Linked DNA regions of Paraburkholderia fungorum. The protein of the gene in region 1 interacts with the protein of each later gene in a pairwise test. Links are inferred from orthologs where the notes say so. Each region holds a gene or a part of one and is shown in the gene's direction. Other genes may lie near its edges.

Region 1 (6,662 bases):
CGGCAAGCGCCGGCCAGTCGCCATTAAAGCCTAGCTGATCGAGCGGCACGGCAGCGGGCAGCGGACGCGAGTCCACCACCGGCGCGGGCGAGGACGCAGGCGCTGCGTTCACTCGAACGTCGTCGGGACCGCGGTCGAACACCGGCACGTAGTTGTCGTCGGGCGGACCGAAATAGCCATCGTCCGACGCCGAAAGCGGCACGTAGTCGTCAAGCGGAATGTCGTCCCACGGAGGAACCGACGAGCCGTTCTGCTCTGCATTGCCATTGCTGTTGCGCTGAACCGGCGACGACGGCGCGCGCGCTGCCGGTGCGGCGTCCTGCTGCGGCGCGCGGCGCTCGGCGCCGGGTGTCGGCACGGCGACGGCCACGCGCGGCGCGGTGGGCTTCGGCGCAGCAGGCGCAACCGGTGCGGCGGGCTTTGCGGCGGATACAGCGGCGCTCACGCGGCCACGGTCCGACGATACTTTCAGACCTGCGCTGCGCAACACGTCGAGTGCGGCGCTTGCGCCGCCCGCGCGACGTGGCGCGTTGACGGCTGCCGATTGCGGCTCCTGTTCCACTGCGACCGACGCGGCCTGCGCTGTGCGCGTGAGCGCCGCAGCGGCAGGCGCGGTCAACGAAGAGGCTGGCGACGTGTGGTTGGCGACCGACTCCGCGGAGGTATCGTTTATCGCTGGACTGTTCGAAGACGCGTTCTTAATGGAGTCGGCGGGCTCATCGTCCCACGGAGCCAATGCGTGTGTGGTTGAAGCCACGGACGGTGCATCGACAGCCGCCGCGCTCGGTGCACTGCCCGCATCGGCAACTGGTGCGTGCGCTGCGTCACTCGAAGAATGTGACGCTATCGAGTCTGGCCCAGAAAGCGCTGTGGCGGTTCGCGCACCGCCAGCGGATTCGCCAGATACAACGCTCCTGCTCACTACATTGACGGCAGGCGCATTGCCGACGACTTGCGTGTCGCGAACCGGCACAGCAGCGCTCGCCGCCGATGCAGCAACAGTCGCCGAACCCGCACGCTTTGCACCCGCTCCGCCGACAGCTCCCGCTGGCCCAGCCGAACGCGCGCCGCCGCCAATCGCACCACCACCGCCCGTAGGCGCCGGCTCGAACGCCAGCATGCGCAGCAATGTCATCGTGAAGCCGGCGTATTCATCCGGCGCGAGGCCCAGCTCGCTTCGACCAATCGTTGCGATCTGATAGAACAACTGCACGCGCTCGGCGCTCAGCGCTTCGGCAAAGCGCCGCAGATCGCCCGCCTCCGGCCATTCGTCGAGCACGGAGGAAGGTGCGAACTGTGCCCAGGCGATTCGATGCAGCAAGCTCGCCAGATCCTGCAACGCCGTCGAGAACGACAGACTGCGCAATGCCATCTCGTCGGCTACGGCAAGTACCGCAGCGCCATCACCGTCGGCAAGCGCATCGAGCAGACGAATCAGATAGCTTTGATCGAGCGCGCCGAGCATGCCGCGCACCGCTTCTTCATTGACCTGATTGGCCGAGTAGGCAATGGCCTGATCGGTCAGCGACAACGCGTCGCGCATCGAGCCGTCAGCCGCGCGCGCGAGCAGACGCAACGCCTGCACGTCATACGGCACCTTCTCTTCACCAAGAACGTGCTCGAGATGCGACACGATATGCCCGGCGGGCATCTGCTTCAGATTGAACTGCAGACACCGCGACAGCACAGTAACCGGAATTTTCTGCGGATCGGTCGTGGCGAGAATGAACTTGACGTGCGGCGGCGGCTCTTCCAGCGTCTTCAACATCGCGTTGAAAGCGTGGTTGGTCAGCATGTGCACTTCGTCGATCATGTAGACCTTGAAGCGCGCGTCGACCGGCGCATACACCGCACGTTCGAGCAGCGCCGCCATCTCGTCGACGCCGCGATTACTCGCCGCATCCATTTCCACGTAATCGACAAAGCGACCTTCGTCGATCTCACGACACGCGCGGCATACGCCGCACGGCGTGGAAGTCACGCCGGTTTCGCAATTCAGCGCCTTGGCGAAGATGCGCGACAGCGTGGTTTTACCGACGCCGCGTGTGCCGGTAAACAAATAGGCGTGATGCAGCCTGCCGCCGTCGAGCGCGTGCGTGAGCGCGCGCACCACGTGCTCCTGTCCGACGAGCGACGCGAAATCCTTAGGCCGCCATTTGCGTGCGAGAACTTGATAGGTCATCGCGAAATTGTATCAGCAACAATGCCGCTCAAAACCGAAACCAGAAGGCATAGGAACGCGCGTCACCGCTTCATTGAAACAGGCTAACGGACCAATAGAAAAAAATAGATGAAATGTGGATCAGACATGAAGAATACGCAATGCAACGCGAATGCATGCACGGGGCATGGCGACGCCAAGGGTAATACCGGGGAAGAAAGAGATTGCGGAAGAACACCGCAACGGAAAAACTGAAAAAGGAAAGGTGACGAGCCTGACCCTCGGCACTGGTGGAAAACGGCTGTGGCTGCTTCGTTCCCGACCTGACCAGGTTGACCATCCCTCCATGCGAGGAGGCCCGTCACGAAACATTCTATCACCGCTTGGCCGATCGTGCGACTGTTAATACGAGCAAACCGACATCGACGCGTCGAATCAGGCTTTCCCCTTCTTATAGTCGCTATCGACGACGCGCGCACCGAAGCCACTTGAGTTCGCCTTACCCGCCTCCAGATAAGCTGCGTGGCGGGTATAGAAACAAGATGTCACTTCACCGGCAGCCGTTGGCCCCACTGCCCCTGATGAGTACTATCGCCCCCGGCAACGCATAGCGAATTAAGCTAAACTGCCGTACGGATGACCCGCAAGCGCGAGCTTCCCGCACATCGTGAGCCATTTTCAACGGGTCATGCATGGGCAGGCAATGCTCCAGTTTGCGGCAAAGCGAACGGAAGTTTCCTTAGGTTTTGACGTATCGTGGCGAGCAATTCAGGCGGGCCTCGAACCGATAGAGGTATTCATACAATGAGCGAACAAATCAAGCATATTAGCGACGCATCGTTCGAACAGGACGTCGTTAAATCCGATAAACCCGTGCTGCTCGATTTCTGGGCTGAATGGTGCGGTCCGTGCAAGATGATCGCGCCGATCCTCGACGAAGTCGCGAAGGATTATGCCGATCGTCTGCAAATCGCCAAGATCAACGTCGACGAACATCAATCGACGCCGGTCAAGTTCGGCGTGCGCGGCATCCCCACGCTGATCCTTTTCAAGAACGGCGCAGTCGCCGCGCAGAAGGTCGGCGCGTTGTCGAAGTCGCAACTCACTGCGTTCCTCGACGGCAATCTGTAAAACGGTGTGCATCGGCGCGCCCGGCGTCCCTCGAGACCCGCGAGCGCACTGATTCGGGGCGTGTTGTCAACCGGCAACACGCCTGACAAGAAAGATGCCATGCCGTCGTACTGGCGGAAATTGGCGTGTGCTATGCTAGAATCCGCAAAACGTCGAAAAGACGTGTAAGTCCTTGAGCGGTTCCGCTCACTCTCCTCCCAGATTTCATTTCGTCGCACCTTCTCCTGCGGGTTCTCCGTATGCATTTATCCGAGCTTAAGACTCTGCACGTGTCCGAATTGATCGAGATGGCCAATGGCCTCGAGATCGAAAGTGCGAACCGCCTGCGCAAGCAGGAACTGATGTTCGCCATTCTAAAAAAACGAGCCAAAACGGGCGACACGATATTCGGCGACGGCACGCTCGAAGTGCTGCCGGACGGTTTCGGCTTCCTGCGTTCGCCGGAAACCTCGTACCTCGCCAGCACGGACGATATTTATATCAGCCCGTCGCAAATCCGCCGTTTCAACCTGCATACGGGTGACACGATCGAAGGTGAAGTGCGTACGCCGAAAGACGGCGAGCGCTATTTCGCGCTGGTCAAGGTGGACAAGGTCAACGGCCAGCCGCCGGAAGCCTCGAAGCACAAGATCATGTTCGAAAACCTGACGCCGCTGCACCCGAACAAGGTGCTGCTGCTCGAACGTGAAATGCGTGGCGAAGAAAACGTCACGGGCCGCATCATCGACATGATCGCGCCGATCGGCAAAGGCCAGCGGGGTCTGCTGGTGGCATCGCCGAAGTCCGGTAAGACCGTGATGCTTCAGCACATCGCGCATGCGATCAAACAGAACCATCCCGATGTCGTGCTGTTCGTGCTGCTGATCGACGAACGCCCTGAAGAAGTGACCGAAATGCAGCGTTCGGTGGCCGGCGAAGTGATCGCCTCCACGTTCGACGAACCGGCTGCGCGTCACGTGCAGGTCGCCGAAATGGTGATCGAAAAAGCCAAGCGCCTCGTCGAAATGAAGAACGACGTGGTCATTCTGCTCGACTCGATCACGCGTCTCGCACGCGCTTACAACACCGTTGTGCCGGCCTCGGGCAAGGTGCTGACGGGTGGTGTCGACGCCAACGCGCTGCAACGTCCGAAGCGCTTCTTCGGCGCGGCGCGCAATATCGAGGAAGGCGGTTCGCTGACCATCATCGGTACGGCGCTGATCGAAACCGGCAGCCGCATGGACGACGTGATCTACGAAGAGTTCAAGGGCACCGGCAACATGGAAGTGCACCTGGAACGTCGCCTGGCTGAAAAGCGCGTCTATCCGTCGATCAACCTGAACAAGTCCGGCACGCGCCGCGAAGAACTGCTGATCAAGCCCGAAGTGCTGCAAAAGATCTGGGTGCTGCGCAAGTTCATTCACGACATGGACGAAGTCGAATCGATGGAATTCCTGCTCGACAAGATTCGTCAAACGAAGAGCAATTCCGAGTTCTTCGACATGATGCGCCGTGGTGGCGGCAGCTAAGCAGACCGTAACCCGGTCTAAGTAGCTGAATTAGCCTCGTCGCATAGAAAGCCGCTCGCTGCAAACGAGCGGCTTTTTTACGTCTGCCCGCTTTGTTGCTTCCGGTCTTACGAAGCACGCCCGACCAACCCGCCCGTGCCGGACAACCTGAACGTGAACGTACACGTTGGAGTACAATGCGACCAATCCGCCACGCCTGCAATTCTCTATGCCGAAGGACTCGTCCGCCCTGCTCACCGTACGCGACGCCGCTGAACGCCTCGGTGTGACGCCGCGTACGCTGAAGTACTACGAGGAACGCGGCCTCGTATCGCCCACCCGCAGCGAAGGTCGTTACCGACTGTACGACGAGGAGGACCTGAAGCGCTTCGGTCGCATTTTGCGTTTGCGGTCGCTGGGCTTTTCGCTGCATGGCGTAACTGAAATGCTCAAACGTCCGCTCGAACCTGTCGACGGCGGGCATCGCTTTTCCACCGAGTCGTTGCAGCAGATCCGCGACGCCATCGCCGAGCAGGTCGAAGCGCTCGACGCGCGTATCGAAACGATGCGTCGCGAGTTGAAGGAAGCGCAAAAATTGCGCGCCGAACTGAGTCCCGACCTCGACTATCTCGAACGACGCCTCGCCGGTGAAAATGCGGACACGCTGCTTGAACAGCGGCGCAACGCGGCGGCGAAAGTAGCAAAGGCCACGAAAGCATCCAACAGCGCGAAATCGGCCAAAGCGGCTAGCGCACCGTCCCCAAAACGCGCCAAAAACACCCGCAAATCCGAACCGGACGACATCACGCCGGACGCATCTATACCGGGCGAATCGTCATGACCACGGCGTCATCCCGCGTGGCGCTATTCAGCGTCGAAAAACTACGCGGCGATTTCTTCCCGTGGGTGCTGGCAGTTGTCACCGGCCTCGACTATTTCGACAACTCGATCTTTTCGTTTTTCACCAGCTACATCGCCGGCGGCATCAATGCATCGCCCGATGAACTGGTGTGGGCCTCGAGTTCCTACGCGGTCGCGGCAGTGCTCGGCATCCTTCAGCAGCAATGGTGGGTGGACCGTTTCGGTTACCGGCGCTACGTCGCCGGCTGCATGCTGCTCTATTCCGCCGGCGCGGTCGCCGCCGCACTCTGCGAATCGTCGATTGAACTGGCGCTCGCACGCGGCTTTCAGGGCTACTTTATCGGCCCGATGATGGGCACCTGCCGCATCCTGATCCAGATGAGTTTCACGCCGCAGCAGCGGCCCGCCGCCACGCGCGCGTTTCTGCTGCTGATCGTTCTGTGCAGCGCGCTCGCGCCGCTGATCGGCGGTCAACTGGTCGCGCATTTCGACTGGCGCGCGCTGTTCGCTTGCACGGCGCCCGTTGGCGTGCTGTTCGCGGTGCTGGCTTTGCTCGCGTTGCCCGATTCCGGCAACCGTCTGCCGGAAGAACGCGGAACCGCGCATTTCTGGCCGTATCTGATCTTCGCATTCGCGCAAGGCGCGCTGCAGATTGTCATGCAGCAGGTGCGCTTCCAGTTGTTCAGCGCTTCGCCGGGACTGATCCTGCTGACGGTGGCCGGCATCGGCGCGCTCGCCTGGTTCGTGTATCAGCAGTGGCACCATCCATCGCCGCTGATGCGGTTGCACGCGCTGCGCGAAAAAGTCTTCCAGGTTGGCCTCGTGCTGTACATGTTCTATTACTACATCTCGACGGTGTTCAGTTACCAGATCTCACGCTTTCTCGAAAGCGGCCTCGGCTATCCGGTCGAGAATGCGGGGCAACTGGTCGGCGTGACGTCGCTGATTTCCGCGAGCGCGCTGTTCGTCTATCTGCGTTATGCGAAGCTGTTGCCGCGCAAAAAGTGGATCATCGTGCCGGG
Region 2 (6,695 bases), 1.9 Mb from region 1 along the record:
GTAGGATAGGTGGGAGGCTATGAAGCGTGGACGCCAGTCTGCGTGGAGCCAACCTTGAAATACCACCCTGGTTTGTTTGAGGTTCTAACCTTGACCCGTTATCCGGGTCGGGGACAGTGCATGGTAGGCAGTTTGACTGGGGCGGTCTCCTCCCAAAGTGTAACGGAGGAGTACGAAGGTACGCTAGGTACGGTCGGAAATCGTGCTGATAGTGCAATGGCATAAGCGTGCTTAACTGCGAGACCGACAAGTCGAGCAGGTGCGAAAGCAGGTCATAGTGATCCGGTGGTTCTGTATGGAAGGGCCATCGCTCAACGGATAAAAGGTACTCTGGGGATAACAGGCTGATACCGCCCAAGAGTTCATATCGACGGCGGTGTTTGGCACCTCGATGTCGGCTCATCTCATCCTGGGGCTGTAGCCGGTCCCAAGGGTATGGCTGTTCGCCATTTAAAGAGGTACGTGAGCTGGGTTTAAAACGTCGTGAGACAGTTTGGTCCCTATCTGCCGTGGGCGCTGGATATTTGAAGGGGGCTGCTCCTAGTACGAGAGGACCGGAGTGGACGAACCTCTGGTGTACCGGTTGTCACGCCAGTGGCATCGCCGGGTAGCTATGTTCGGAAGAGATAACCGCTGAAAGCATCTAAGCGGGAAACTCGCCTTAAGATGAGATATCCCCGGGGCTTTAAGCCCCTTGAAGGGTCGTTCAAGACCAGGACGTTGATAGGTCAGGTGTGGAAGCGCAGTAATGCGTTAAGCTAACTGATACTAATTGCCCGTAAGGCTTGATCCTATAACAGGTGTGTCTTGCTCCCGCAAAGGGACACGAGACGCACGGTTGAGATCAGTGTTGTGCCAGAAACAGCACAACCCCAAAAGCTTCTCTGGTGAGCATCACCAGAAACTACTTCTTCCAGATTGGTTGTATTGCTCCACGAGCAGTACGACAACAAGTCATGCCTGATGACCATAGCGAGTCGGTACCACCCCTTCCCATCCCGAACAGGACCGTGAAACGACTCCACGCCGATGATAGTGCGGATTGCCCGTGTGAAAGTAGGTAATCGTCAGGCTCCCCAGCAGCATCAGAAACCCCACCCCGCAAAGGTGGGGTTTCTGCGTTTTTGAGCGTGGATTTACTCACTATATAAGTGAGAGCATATGATTCGGAACAGTCAAGAAGTTGTTGACAACAAGTGGTAGTTCCATCATAATTACTAGTTCTCTGCGGAGGGGTGCCCGAGTGGCTAAAGGGGGCAGACTGTAAATCTGTTGGCTTACGCCTACGTTGGTTCGAATCCAACCTCCTCCACCAGAATGCAAGCTGTAGTAGTTGTTGGGAATCCATAAGTTCTGCGGGTGTAGCTCAATGGTAGAGCAGAAGCCTTCCAAGCTTACGACGAGGGTTCGATTCCCTTCACCCGCTCCAGCAATACAGAAGTAGCGCCCATGTGGCTCAGTGGTAGAGCACTCCCTTGGTAAGGGAGAGGTCGGCAGTTCGATCCTGCCCATGGGCACCAGAAATACACGGTGATTGTTTGCGCCCGGCGCAACGTACGGAAAAATCCTCTTAGGAGTCGAAAATGGCCAAGGGTAAGTTTGAGCGGACCAAGCCGCACGTGAACGTCGGCACGATCGGTCACGTTGACCACGGCAAGACCACGCTGACGGCAGCGATCACGACGGTTCTGACCAAGAAGTTTGGCGGCGAAGCAAAGGCATACGACCAGATCGACGCGGCGCCGGAAGAAAAGGCACGTGGTATCACGATCAACACGGCACACGTCGAGTACGAAACGGCTAACCGCCACTACGCACACGTTGACTGCCCGGGCCACGCTGACTATGTGAAGAACATGATCACGGGCGCAGCGCAGATGGACGGCGCGATCCTGGTGTGTTCGGCTGCAGACGGCCCGATGCCGCAAACGCGCGAGCACATCCTGCTGGCCCGTCAGGTTGGCGTTCCGTACATCATCGTGTTCCTGAACAAGTGCGACATGGTGGACGACGCTGAGCTGCTGGAACTCGTCGAAATGGAAGTTCGCGAACTTCTGTCGAAGTACGACTTCCCGGGCGACGACACGCCGATCATCAAGGGTTCGGCCAAGCTGGCGCTGGAAGGCGATGCGGGCGAGCTGGGCGAAGTGGCGATCATGAATCTGGCCGACGCGCTGGACACGTACATCCCGACGCCGGAGCGCGCAGTTGACGGTGCGTTCCTGATGCCGGTGGAAGACGTGTTCTCGATCTCGGGTCGTGGCACGGTGGTGACGGGTCGCGTTGAGCGCGGCATCGTCAAGGTCGGCGAAGAAATCGAAATCGTCGGTATCAAGCCGACGGTGAAGACGACCTGCACGGGCGTGGAAATGTTCCGCAAGCTGCTCGACCAGGGTCAGGCAGGCGACAACGTTGGTATCCTGCTGCGCGGCACGAAGCGTGAAGACGTGGAGCGTGGCCAGGTTCTGGCGAAGCCGGGTTCGATCAACCCGCACACGCACTTCACGGCTGAAGTGTACGTGCTGAGCAAGGACGAAGGCGGTCGTCATACGCCGTTCTTCAACAACTACCGTCCGCAGTTCTACTTCCGTACGACGGACGTGACGGGCTCGATCGAGCTGCCGAAGGACAAGGAAATGGTCATGCCGGGCGACAACGTGTCGATCACGGTGAAGCTGATCAACCCGATCGCGATGGAAGAAGGTCTGCGTTTCGCAATTCGCGAAGGCGGCCGTACGGTCGGCGCTGGTGTGGTTGCAAAGATCCTCGAGTAAGCCAGTTAGTTCTCGTTGATCGATAGTTTTAGGGGTTGGCGGTGTCGTCAACCCCAAATGGTTTAGGGGCATAGCTCAACTGGCAGAGCGTCGGTCTCCAAAACCGAAGGTTGGGGGTTCGATTCCCTCTGCCCCTGCCAACTCTCGCGTCGTGTATGGCGCTTCGTTAAGGTGTTATGGCGAATCCTTCCGTCGAAACTGTAAATACATCCGGCGACAAGCTGATGCTCGTCGCGGGCGTATTGTTGGTCTTGGCCGGGTTCGTGGGGTTCTTCTGGCTTAACGGTCAGGAATGGTACGTCCGCGGAGCTGCCTTGGCTGTTGGTGCTATCGCGGGTGTTGCAGTCGGTCTCCTCTCCGCGCCTGGCAAGGGTTTCATCGCTTTCGCCAAAGACTCGTACAAAGAAGTTCGCAAGGTTGTTTGGCCAACTCGTAAAGAGGCCACCCAAACAACGCTAGTAGTGTTCGGCTTCGTGTTTGTCATGGCAATCTTTCTTTGGGTTAGTGATAAATCCATCGAATGGGCGATTTTCTCGGTGATTCTGGGTTGGAAATGATATGAGCGATACTCCGGCGTCCCCGAGCGGCAAGCGTTGGTATGTGGTGCACGCCTACTCCGGCATGGAGAAGAGCGTGCAACGTGCGCTTCAGGAGCGCATTGAACGTGCTGGCATGCAGGACCAGTTTGGTCAAATCCTTGTTCCGACTGAAGAAGTGGTTGAGGTCAAGGGCGGTCACAAATCTGTGACCGAACGTCGTTTCTTCCCTGGCTACGTGCTGGTGGAAATGGAAATGACGGACGAAACGTGGCATCTCGTGAAAAACACGGCTAAGGTGACTGGTTTCGTCGGCGGTGCGCGTAATCGCCCGAGCCCGATTTCCCCGCGGGAAGTCGAAAAAATCATGTCGCAAATGCAGGAAGGCGTGGAAAAGCCGCGTCCGAAGACCCTGTTTGAAGTTGGCGAGATGGTTCGAGTGAAGGATGGTCCTTTCACGGATTTCAACGGCAGCGTCGAAGAAGTGAACTACGAAAAGTCGCGCGTGCGTGTTTCCGTTACAATCTTCGGCCGCGCAACGCCGGTCGAGCTGGAATTCGGCCAAGTCGAAAAGTTGTAATCCAGAATTCCACGGAGCGCACCAGATGGTGCGCTCCGTATTTCGCGCTTACGGTCCGCGTAATGGCCGTTGAGGAGCGTAAGTAGTTCAGTTTCGACGAACGCGCGCTATCACTCACTGAGCGCCTGGTTGTTTCATCCGGCGCTCCAAAGAGGTTTTCAAAATGGCAAAGAAAATCATCGGCTTTATCAAGCTGCAGATCCCTGCAGGTAAAGCCAACCCGTCGCCGCCGGTCGGTCCGGCACTGGGCCAACGCGGCCTGAACATTATGGAGTTCTGCAAGGCGTTTAACGCGCAGACTCAAGCGCTGGAGCCGGGTCTGCCGACTCCGGTCGTGATCACCGCGTTCGCGGACAAGAGCTTCACGTTTGTTCTGAAGACGCCGCCGGCTACGGTTCTGATCAAGAAGGCAGCGAAGATCGACAAGGGTTCGAGCAAGCCGCATACCGACAAGGTCGGCACGATCACCCGCGCTCAAGCTGAAGACATCGCCAAGGCCAAGATGCCCGATCTGACGGCAGCTGATCTGGACGCAGCGGTTCGTACGATCGCTGGTAGCGCCCGCTCGATGGGCATCACCGTGGAGGGCGTGTAAATGGCTAAGCTTTCAAAGCGTCTGCAAGCATTTGCAGCCAAAGTTGATCGTCAAAAACTGTACGCGATCGACGAGGCTCTGTCGCTCGTCAAGGAATGCGCAAGCGCGAAGTTCGACGAGTCGATCGACGTCGCAGTGCAACTCGGCATCGACGCGAAGAAATCGGACCAAGTGGTTCGTGGTTCGGTCGTTCTGCCGGCAGGTACTGGTAAGTCGGTTCGCGTCGCGGTGTTCGCTCAAGGCGAAAAGGCTGAGCAGGCTCGCGCAGCTGGCGCAGAAGTCGTCGGTATGGAAGACCTGGCTGAACAAGTCAAGGCTGGCAAGCTGGACTTCGACATCGTGATCGCTTCGCCGGACACGATGCGCGTTGTCGGTACGCTGGGTCAGATCCTCGGCCCGCGCGGCCTGATGCCGAACCCGAAGGTTGGCACGGTTACGCCGGACGTCGCGACTGCTGTCAAGAACGCCAAGGCTGGTCAGGTGCAATTCCGTGTCGACAAGGCCGGTATCATCCACGCCACCATCGGCCGTGCTTCGTTCGAGCCGACGGCTCTGCGTAGCAACCTGAATGCTCTCGTCGACGCGCTGCAAAAGGCGAAGCCGGCAACGAGCAAGGGTGTCTACCTGCGCAAGGTTGCAGTGTCGAGCACGATGGGTGTTGGCGTTCGCGTCGACCAGGCATCGATCGCTGCACAGTAATGAATCTCATCGCCTCGGCGTGAGTCGGGGCGGTTTTATGGGCTTTGGGCGGTTGCGAGATGGCAGTATGCATCGCGCAACCGGTTGTCAAAGACCGTTGGTGGGCAAGCAGCAGGTAGGCGGGCCCTTAATTCAAGCCAACGCAGATGGCGAACCCGAAAAGGTTTTGTAGTGATGAAGCCGGTTGATCTCCGCAGTAATGCGGGTGTCAGGCGGTCGAAATACTCCTGACTGGTCGGACGCCGTTATTGAACGCGGTACGCATGGCGCACGCTGTGTGTATCGAATCTGGAGGTTAACCGTGCCACTCAACAAAGAAAGCAAGCAGGCCGTCGTCGCTGAGGTTGCCGCGCAAGTCGCGAAAGCCCAGACCGTGGTTCTGGCTGAGTATCGTGGAATCGCGGTTGGCGATCTGACCAAGCTGCGCGCGAAAGCGCGTGAGCAACAGGTTTACCTTCGCGTGTTGAAGAACACGCTGGCGCGTCGCGCTGTCGAAGGTACCCCGTTTGCTCCGCTGGCAGAGCAGATGACTGGCCCCCTGATCTACGGCATCTCGGAAGATGCAATTGCTGCTGCTAAGGTCGTCAACGACTTCGGCAAAACCAATGACAAGTTGATCATCAAGGCTGGTTCCTACGAAGGCAAGGTGATGGACAAGGCTGGCGTGCAAGCGCTGGCAAGCATCCCGAGCCGCGAAGAACTGCTCTCCAAGCTGTTGTACGTTATGCAAGCACCTGTTTCTGGCTTCGCGCGCGCTCTGGCCGCGCTGGCTGAAAAGAAACAAGGCGAAGAAACCGCTGCGTAACGCACTTCAGTCGAGCGTGATTGATCGCTGGCTGTATCCGAATTCAATTTAGGAGTATTTCAAATGGCAATCGCAAAAGAAGACATCCTCGAAGCAGTAAGCTCGATGTCGGTTCTGGAACTGAACGAACTGGTCAAGGCGTTCGAAGAGAAGTTTGGCGTGTCGGCAGCTGCTGTTGCAGTGGCAGGCCCGGCAGGCGGCGCTGCTGCTGCTGCTGAAGAGCAAACCGAATTCACGGTCAACCTGACGGAAGTCGGCGCGAACAAGGTTTCGGTCATTAAGGCTGTTCGTGAACTGACGGGTCTCGGCCTGAAGGAAGCGAAGGACCTGGTCGACGGCGCACCGAAGCCTGTTAAGGAATCGGTACCGAAGGCTGCTGCTGAAGAAGCCAAGAAGAAGCTGGAAGAAGCCGGCGCGAAGGCTGAAATCAAGTAAGTTTCAGCGCGCTGTGCGAAGGCTGGCGGTTTTTCACCGCCGGCCTTTTTGTGCTTTGTGGGGGCTACGTTTTTGCAGGCTTGTTTCGGCAGAAACGTCGTTCCCAGAAGCCAAAGAAAATCGCCATTCGGCAACATTGACCGGCGTTTCTCTTTGTCTTCTGAAGCGACTGCAGAAGGCAAGTTTGGTCGGGTAGCGGGCAACATAGGCATCCGCTGCCGTCAGCCAGCGGTTGGTAGCGGCCAACCACCAAGCTTCTAGGCTCGTTCAA

The links. Proteins that work in one complex are often made in the same cells at the same time.
Region 2: the proteins of rho (region 1) and nusG interact in binary tests that used the Escherichia coli proteins (3 or more experiments, as listed by UniProt). The link is inferred for Paraburkholderia fungorum from one-to-one orthologs.

What each region holds. Positions count from the first base shown.
Region 1 is NZ_FNKP01000001.1:1,900,063-1,906,724, reverse strand. Bases 2,764-5,665 are described here. They hold rho (transcription termination factor Rho), read left to right. Parts: upstream 2,764-3,531; coding sequence 3,532-4,800; downstream 4,801-5,665. Other genes in these bases: BLS41_RS08415 (MFS transporter), read left to right, coding at 5,617-5,665; BLS41_RS08420 (MerR family transcriptional regulator), read left to right, coding at 5,009-5,620; trxA (thioredoxin TrxA), read left to right, coding at 2,966-3,292. In the rest of the region: BLS41_RS08440 (DNA polymerase III subunit gamma/tau), read right to left, coding at 1-2,182; more of BLS41_RS08415, read left to right, coding at 5,666-6,662. UniProt on the Escherichia coli protein: Facilitates transcription termination by a mechanism that involves Rho binding to the nascent RNA, activation of Rho's RNA-dependent ATPase activity, and release of the mRNA from the DNA template.
Region 2 is NZ_FNKP01000001.1:9,191-15,885, reverse strand. Bases 2,265-5,111 are described here. They hold nusG (transcription termination/antitermination protein NusG), read left to right. Parts: upstream 2,265-3,332; coding sequence 3,333-3,890; downstream 3,891-5,111. Other genes in these bases: rplA (50S ribosomal protein L1), read left to right, coding at 4,486-5,111; rplK (50S ribosomal protein L11), read left to right, coding at 4,054-4,485; secE (preprotein translocase subunit SecE), read left to right, coding at 2,951-3,331; tuf (elongation factor Tu), read left to right, coding at 2,265-2,774. Also shown: more of tuf, read left to right, coding at 1,584-2,264; more of rplA, read left to right, coding at 5,112-5,184; rplJ (50S ribosomal protein L10), read left to right, coding at 5,486-5,989; rplL (50S ribosomal protein L7/L12), read left to right, coding at 6,053-6,424; BLS41_RS38205 (hypothetical protein), read right to left, coding at 6,458-6,670. UniProt on the Escherichia coli protein: Part of the processive rRNA transcription and antitermination complex (rrnTAC). The complex forms an RNA-chaperone ring around the RNA exit tunnel of RNA polymerase (RNAP).